Regions from separate parts of the Clostridium tanneri genome, predicted to be linked through region 1. Evidence: riboswitches for the same ligand, from Rfam matches in the RefSeq annotation. Region 1 holds a riboswitch; the other holds the start of a gene.

Region 1 (4,561 bases):
CAGACTTTTGTATATAATATCCTAAGCTTGATATTCCGAGCTGTACTGTTGGCCAAACATAAGAAAGTATAACCGCTAATATAACAACTACCGGAATTAGTATTAAAAATACTAGTCTTGAACCTCCATATATCTGGAAAGCCCCGTTAAATTCTTTTTTACAGTACTTGTTATGAAAATAAGCTACAACTATACCTAAAATTATTCCTAAGAAAACTCCCATGTCTAGAACTTGTGTTCCAAGTACCATTGCCTGACCAGATCCTCTTAATTTATCAACTGGAACTAATTTACCTGATAAACTAAGGAAGATATTCATAGCATTATTGAATATAAAATAAACTAAAACCGATGTAAAACCAGCTTCTGCCTTTTTCTCTTTTGCAAGTCCTACTGCTAAACCTACGCAGAATATTATTCCAAGGTTAGCCAGTATAGGCACTAATGATCCAGAAAGTATCTTACCAAATCCAAATATTAAGTTATTTTTTAGAAATGGTGCATATTGAGCTAGCTTAGCATTTGTTAATATATTTCCAAATGCTATCAGTATACCTACTATAGGAAGTATTAATACTGGAATAAACATAGCTTTTGAGAATCTTTGCATGGCATTCATAATCTTATCCTTCATAATTTTCACCTCTTAATTACTTTATTTTTTACAGCTTTGATTACTTAATTCTTTTTACAGCTTTATTATATATACGTTTTCATATTTTCGAAATGGATTTTGAACATGAAGAAACCTGTTAGCATAAAAGATAACAGGTTTCTCAAATCAGACTATTTATTTACTTCTATCTTCCTTTTTTGTTTCTTCATAGTATCTATAAATTAAGTACTCCATGAACATAATCATATTTGCAAAAAATGAGTTAGGCAATAAATTACCGTCATCTAGCTTGTGCATATCAAATATCTTAAAGGAAATGTCAGAAAGAACTGAAATGCTATTTTCAACTTCCTTTGTAAAAGAAACAACTAATTTATTTCTCTTTTTTGCTACTTGAACCTTATCTAATACCTCTTTAGTTTCCCCAGATTTTGATATTACTATTAGCATTTCCATATCTTCTAGATTGCTTTCAAAGCTTCCTATAGAATCTATTAGTATACTTTTTATTCCTATGCCTAGCAGCTTTTTATTGAAATATTCTCCAGCTATTTTAGAAGATCCTCTTGCATAAATAAAAATATACTTCCCTGTTCCTTTTGATAGCAACTCTACGAATCTTGTTATGTGATTTTCTTCTATATACTTAGATAAAAAATTAATGTCTGTACCTATTAATGCCTCTGATTTTTCTGTAACTCCTGTATTGCTGCTATCTACTAGAGGGGCTATATTATAAATCATATCGATAAATCCAGTAAAACCTAATTTTTTTGAAAGCCTCATGATTGTAGATGTAGAGGTGTAGTTTTCAGCTGCAACACCTCTTACACCAATATCCATAACAGAATCAATATTATTAATTATGTATTCTAGTACCTGCTCTTCTAAAGCTGTTATCTTTTTATTATTAACAATTTTACTTAAGTCAACCTTCATTCTTCAACCACCCTCTAGTTAACATATAGATTTTAATGAATAATTTGCACAATAATATTGTGATGTATATTACATTGGAACTTATATTATATCATAGTATGATATAAGTTGACTTAATCTTCTATATTTTCCTGTCTAAGCTGTCCACATCCACCTTTAATGTCCGCACCGAAATTATGGAATATACCACAATCTATCTTGTCTTTAAGTTTATTGTAAAAATCTATTACTTCACTTTGTTTAGGGGCAGTTAGCCCCTTTATATTATTGTCATTATAGGCTGAAATAATTAGCTTCAGTGGTTTCCCCTTTAACAAAGCTTCTAATCTTTGTAAATCAAGTTCTGTGTCGTTTATCCCCTTAAAAATCATATATCTTAATCTTGTCTTCCTTTTAAAGGTTTCTGCATATTTAACAGCTGCATCAATTATTGACTCTATTGAATATTTTGATGTAACTGGCATTATAGGCTTACGGCTTTCATTTGATGATGCGTGAAGAGACAGATTAAGTCTTATGTTAATTGGACTGCCTTTAAAATCACTTATTAGTTTGTCTATTTTTGGTGTCAAGCCTACTGTAGCAATTTCAAAATTACCTATTTTGTACTTTTCATATATATTTACTATTGCCTCTTTAACATTTTCATAATTCATAAGAGGTTCTCCCATTCCTGCAAAAACAACTGCATCTATTGGCATTAAATTCATTTCTCTACAGTAGCTAACACAAGTGTCTACCTGTTCAGTTATTTCAAGAGAGGTAAGATTTCTCACAAATCCTTGTTTTCCTGTTGCGCAGAAAAAACATCCCTGGCTGCATCCTACCTGAGAGGATACACACACTGTGCTGTGGTAGGTAAGTTTTAACTGGCCGTCGTACATGTATAAGGTTTCAATAGTATTACCATCCTCCATCTTCAATAAGTATTTTACAGAGTTATCCTTGCTTACTAGCTTTTTAACTATTTCCATAACTATCACCCCATCAAAAATTTTTATTACAAAAAGCAAAAAATTCTTGAACACGAATATTCGTATTCAAGAATTTTACCATCATTCTTACTACAGTATCTCTTCCCTAAGATACAATAATGAAAAAGGCAGGTCTCCTGGCTCACGGCTTAACGATACTTTTTCCTTCCCAGTGTTAACCAGTGGATTATAAAAGTTCTACCGCTTACAGTGGTGGGACCGCTGAGGCTTCAACCTCATTCCCTATTCTCCCTTACGGGCACCTTTTTCTACCTATATTATTATGTCAATAAAAGGATATTCCTTTATAAAATTATTATAACTAATAATTCCTAACTTTACAACTACATCATTTTTAATTATAAATTTTTTCTAAGCTAATAATAACAAATAACTGGACTACCTGCCTGTATATTGTAGAATATTTCCCTTGCTAGATAATAAGGGCAGTTTACACAACCGTGAGAGCCATTTGTTCTGTAAATATTTCCTCCAAAAGCACCTCTCCAGTTTGCGTCATGAATTCCTATACCTCCATTAAAGGGCATCCAAAAACTAACAGGTGAACTATAGTCCTGACCCCTTAATACAGTATCTGCTTGTTTATATTTTAGTCTATAAATGCCCTTAGGTGTTCCGTGGTTACTGCTTATATTGCCTGTAACAATATCTCCTTGTACCACTAGGGAGCCATTTTTATAAAACCATAAATGTTGGTTTGTCATATCTATTTCTACATAGGTATTACCAATACCATTTTTATTATGAGATAAAGCAGTTTGGCTATATGTTGGTTCTTTTGTTATAGTTTGTCCTTCTTTGATGATTGTATTTAAATCCTGTATTTCCTTGGCAATATTAATCGACCAACCATAATCGCCACCATCAATATCTATTGTTTTTCCTGAAGATGTAACAAAGTTCCTCAACTTACCAACTGTATTGTAAGCACTAAAAATCTCTTCTAAGCTGGTTCTTACTTTTTCCTCATCAACAGTAATTTCAAAGTTTTCATTAATCTTAAGCCACTTGTTTATTTCTGAACCAGCTATAGTTTCTTTAGATTCTCCGAAAACATAGGTAATTTTCGAAGATACATACTTATTAAGAATATCTTTGACTTTTATAATTTCAGGGGATTTAGAAGTATACTTAGGGCGAATATAACAATCTGTTGTTTCCAAATCTATTGAAGTTTCCTCCTTAGATATCGCTTTTACTATTTGGCTGTATAAAATATCCTTATCCACCTTATTTCCATTCACTTCACTTATAATGACATAACCCTTATCTTCATACTTGAAGCTAGGGTTTTTAGGCTCAACTACATTGCTGCTGTTAAAGCAAGGAAGCTTGTCTATCTTTTCTTTTAATAGTTTGTTGTCATAGGAAAGTTCATCTGTCATTTTGGATTCTTCTTTATCAAAAGGTGCTAAAACCCACCTGTAAGGATTTTGTTTATCTTTGAACTCTTTATAACTCCTACTCGGATTATACTTTAAATTAATATCAGGTCCTCTAATTTCTTCCTCTTTACCACCTCTCTCCTTTAGATTTAATCTATATGACTGTAGTTTAGAAGCCATTTGTTCCTTTGTCTCCTCTACAGTTTTACCAGAAACATTGATTCCATTAATTTCAGAGCCAAAGTAAAAGCGATTTGTAAAATATGCCACCGTCCCCATATACGTGATAAGTAAAACCCAAAGAATAATCATGATACCCATGATTATTCTATTTCCTTTTTCCGTTTCCGTGATACTCATCCCCTTTATAATTAAAATAAAGATTTAAATGGATATTTGTTTTTTAAGATTAATGAATTTTGTGTTAATAACACATACATTTTATTTTATGTTGTGATATTTATACTTAAGACAATTATTATTAATTTTTAGTAGAGAAATATATTTTTCGTGATGATAGTAAATATAAGGGCGTCTACTGAATTGTTAATTTACCAAACTAAATAAGGTAGCTCAGCTGAGCTACCTTATTTAGTAGTATTTATATTTTTTTAGACCAATTAAGT
Region 2 (4,561 bases), on a different contig from region 1:
AACCTGTTACTAAAAATGGAAAGCATATAGCACCCCATATAATACAAAATCTTGGTGGAAGATACCCTTCCATGATGTGCATTGCGTTTGCTATGGTAGTTACTCCGAAAATTAACGTAAAGACTGTCATAATAGTAATAATTCTCTTTTCTTTTTGATTCATTTTATTTTTCCCCCTTATGTTATTTCAATTAATATTAATCTAAGCTAAATCACCTAGAGAAATTTCCTGTTTTTCTAGAACTTTCTCAAGTTCCTCTGTACTTTTCGGATAGACTTTTGTATCTTCTAGTACATTTTTCTCTACAAGCATTTCATAGACCTCCAGCATAGTTGGCTGTTTTAAATTCGCCCGTTTTAAAATTGACCTATCTTGAAAAATTTCTAAAGGTGTTCCATCTGCAATAATTTGTCCCTGATAAAATACAAGAATTCTTTCAGCCCATCTGTATGCAAAGTCTACATCATGAGTGGAAATCAACATTGTCTTCCCCTCAGAACTAAGCTTATCTAAAACTTCTTCTAACATTAACGCATTTAATGGATCCAATGCTGCCATCGGTTCATCAAAAATGATGATTTCCGATTTCATAGCAATAATATCCGCAATGGTGACGCGCTTCTTCTCGCCACCACTCAAGTAGTGCGGCGGACGATCCTTAAAATCTGAGATATTCATGTATGCCAGTGCTTCATCAACCCTTCTCTGTACTTCCTCTTTCGGAAGTTTTAAATTCATTGGTCCGAATCCAACCTCTGCCATAACTGTAGATGCAATAATTTGATTGTCTGCATCCTGAAATACAATTCCAATATTTTTTCGGAGTTCCTTTAAATTCTTTTTATTAATCACTGTATCCCGGTAAATAATTTTTCCCTGTTCTGCTGTAAATACACCGTTAATATTCAGGAAAAATGTAGACTTTCCCGAGCCATTGGACCCAAGGACAGCTATTTTCTCCCCTTCATAAACACTCACACTTACGCCCTCTAGTGCAGACTTTCCATTTCCATAAACATAGTATAGATCTTCAACCTCTAATATTGATTTTTTCATAATTGCTCCTTTCTACCGTGTAAAGCTCCGGAGTATAATTAAAAAAATTATGAATATTGTTGCTGAAACAATCTGTATTGCCTCCACCTTTCTATCTTCCTCTAAAAATACAAGATCTCCATCATAGCATCTGGCCTCCATAGCATCATAGTAAGAGTTTGCCTTCTTCAACGAAATAACCAGCATATTGCTTGTAATACTTCCAAATGTGTAACAGGATGTTTTAAAATCACAGTATCCCTGACGAGATTCTGCGGAATTTTTCATTTTAGTATAGACATCTATTAAAATGAAAATGTAACGATAAATTATATTCATCAGCTCTACAATAAGTTTTGGAACATGTGCCTTTCGGAGCACATATATAATTTCAGAAGATGGAGTTGACAGTATCATCATCTGCAGCGCACTAATTGCTGCAAAAACCTTAAGAATCAGGAAAATGACTTCCTTAAGCTTTGCCTGGGAAGTAAAAACATAGCAGAAGCCAAGATACAAGTTGTACTGCCCCATCGATTGTTTTGAAAAATCAATTCCAATAGTAAAAGTACCGATGAGTATAAAGCTTATTTGAACTGCCAGTATTGGTAAGTACTCACCTATGGGAAGTTCTCCTTTTACAATGGTCAGATAAGCCATTGCAATAATGACTACAGTAGACACATATGGATTATCCAATACAATGCAAAGAATCAAGGTCAAAACTGCAAGAGATACTTTAAAGGTAGGGTTCCAATATCTAATTTTAGAATTATAAGCGTAAAAATCAATTGAAAACCCCTCACCGTGTTTATGTCCAATTCTATGATGGTGACGATATGTCTTATCACCATGGGTGTGACCATCCCGTCTCTTATCTTTGAAGAAAAAGATAGCTATCAGGAACATGGTGAATAAAATAATGAATATTTTCATGTCAAACCTCTCTCGTACAATTTAGTTATTGATATTTATAGCACATAAAAAGAGAACCCTTAGAGGTTCTCTTAGAAGCAACGAAATAATATGTTTCGTTAATTAACTAAACACTTATAACTTTTAGCTGCATATATCTTCCCCTCCGAAAGAATCAACAAGATACTAGGCAGGTTTCCTGGCTCAGATTCATTTTACTCCCCCGTCTTCCCGAACAATGTTATTCAGTGACATAATAAGGTTTCATCCTCTTCACAGTAGCGGCGGGCTGCAGTGGCTTTTCCACTTTCCCTTTTAACTCCATTTTGAATTAATGGCAGCACCTAATACTATTAATATTAAATTTTTTCACTTTTTTCTTCAGTATATCGGCTTAAATGCACATCTATTAATAATCAATAACTATTTATTTCTTACTGGACTACCAGATATTTAACATTAAATGTTCTTTAAATAAATCTTTCTCTATATACTCATTTATATCTACTGTGACAGTAAAATCTTTTCTATTTAATATATCTACTGTAGAGCTATTAGTTTTTTCTGATTTTGACCATGCTGCCAGTATAGCCCCTGTAATTACACTATTCGTTGATGATTTTAAATGATTATCCTTAATACGCATAAAAACCTCCTTAATTTTGTTATATTATAGGCTAAAATCATAACAAACATAAAAAATCCTTTTAACAAAAGTGTTAAAAGGAAATACTATAAGAGCTTGTTCAATCATAAAAAATCAACAAAACCATCATAATAACGCCCCCCCTATCACTCGTAGAGTTTACAGTGCATAATATAGGCAGGTATTCTGACTTAAGAATCATTATTTAAATACGCCTTCCCAGTTTTCCAGTGGCTTAATGTATTTAAATTCATCTTTTACAGCTACGGGATAGTCCAGGATTTTCACCTGATTCCCTTTTAATTAATCGAAATTGATTAAACCTATATCTTATTATTAAATTTAATTCTAGTTTATACCTATTAGTAATTAATGTCAATGATTTAAACTTTTCTATTTCTAATAGTCCTTATTGTACTATTAAACTCTTCCACCTTAAGTAGATATATTAATATAAAGTATGTAGCCGTTCCTAATATAAAGGAAATAATTATGGAAGTTAAACTTCCCAGCATTTCCGATGCTATTGACGCCATAGCTATCTTATTTATAAAGTATATAATTCCACCCATAATTACAGAAGAAACAGTAATTTTTATAAAACTATTTATTACATTTCTTATTTCTATACCCTGAAGCTTTTTATTTAATTGCCAGGTCATTATAATTGTAGTTATAACTGCTGATAAGGTGGTAGCCAAAGTAAGCCCAGAAACCTGCATGTATTTTATAATAAATATATTTATTACTATATTTATGGCTATACCTATAAAGCTGTTAATCATAGGTGTTTTTGTATCCTTCACAGAATAGAAGGCTTTGTTTAAAATATCTCTAACTCCATAAGCGATCATAGCAGGACAATAGAAAAAGAGAGCATTTGCCGTTAAAACTGCAGCCTCATTGGTAAAGGCTCCTCTTTTAAAAATCACCGTTACAAGAGGTGTTCTTAAAACAGCTATAGCTACTGCCGCTGGGACCATTATAAGCATTATAGTATTTATTGACTTTACTAATGCTTTTTTATACTCTTCCTTATCTCCTTTAGCCGCCAACTCTGATAAAGTTGGATATACAATCATGGCAATTCCAATAGCGAAGACTTCATAAGCTAATGTGTTTATTTTATTGGCATAATCTAAAACCGTAACCGCCCCATAAAATATATTTGTTGCAAAAGACCTATTTACAAAGACATTTAATTGAATTACAGAAGTACTTATTATAACTGGTATCATCATCTTGAACATCTTATGTACTTCTCTGTCTTTAGTATCTATAACAGCCTCATATTTGTAGCCTAACTTTAAATACTTAGGTATATTTATTACAAGTTGCATAATAAAACCTACTACTGTAGCTACAGCAAAGCCCATTATTCCATACTTATTAGTTAAAAACAATAAATATACTATATAAACCACATTTGAAACTGCTGCCATAGCAGCTGGTTCATAAAATTCCTTATGAGCTTGTAAAACCCCTGTAATAACACTTTGAATACTTATAAATATTAGGGATAACAACATTATCCTTGTTATATTTACCGATGTTGAAAACACCACTGGGTCATTTCCAAAGCCGTGTCCAAAGATATATATTATATACTTAGCAAATATTATTAAAATTATAGATATCAATATTGTAACTATGGAAGAAAGATTAATAACATTGTATACAAATTTATCTCTAACTTTTTTAATACTTTTTTGCAGTTGTTCTGTATGAAGGGGTATGAAGGTTGTCGTCAAACCATAACTTATGGTGGTAAGAAGATACACTAAACCCAATGCAAAATTATACACATCAGTAACATAAGTAGCACCGAACTTTGCTGCTATTAAAGCATCTCTCACTAAGGCCAATATCTTTCCTAATATTATAAGCACCATGACTACTACTGAACTTTTTATAATTTTTTTTCCTGACATTATTTTCACTCCAATTATTTTCCCTGAAGTATC

The links. A riboswitch is a leader RNA that binds a small molecule or an ion and turns the genes downstream of it on or off. The one in region 1 is predicted to bind cobalamin.
Region 2: linked by a shared signal. The riboswitch ahead of P8V03_RS18245 (hypothetical protein) and the one ahead of P8V03_RS06340 (radical SAM protein) in region 1 are both predicted to bind cobalamin.

The regions. Positions count from the first base shown of each region.
Region 1 covers NZ_JARUJP010000005.1:174,855-179,415, reverse strand. Annotated here, with positions in the region: gene P8V03_RS06350 (PTS transporter subunit EIIC) at 1-634, opposite strand, end outside; gene P8V03_RS06345 (MurR/RpiR family transcriptional regulator) at 791-1,555, opposite strand; gene P8V03_RS06340 (radical SAM protein) at 1,669-2,529, opposite strand; cobalamin riboswitch at 2,640-2,811, opposite strand; gene P8V03_RS06335 (L,D-transpeptidase family protein) at 2,907-4,295, opposite strand.
Region 2 covers NZ_JARUJP010000040.1:8,594-13,154, reverse strand. Annotated here, with positions in the region: gene P8V03_RS18260 (energy-coupling factor ABC transporter permease) at 1-163, opposite strand, end outside; gene P8V03_RS18255 (energy-coupling factor ABC transporter ATP-binding protein) at 203-1,057, opposite strand; gene cbiQ (cobalt ECF transporter T component CbiQ) at 1,070-1,972, opposite strand; cobalamin riboswitch at 2,124-2,314, opposite strand; gene P8V03_RS18245 (hypothetical protein) at 2,394-2,597, opposite strand; cobalamin riboswitch at 2,757-2,939, opposite strand; gene murJ (murein biosynthesis integral membrane protein MurJ) at 2,981-4,528, opposite strand; gene P8V03_RS18235 (glycosyltransferase family 4 protein) at 4,543-4,561, opposite strand, start outside.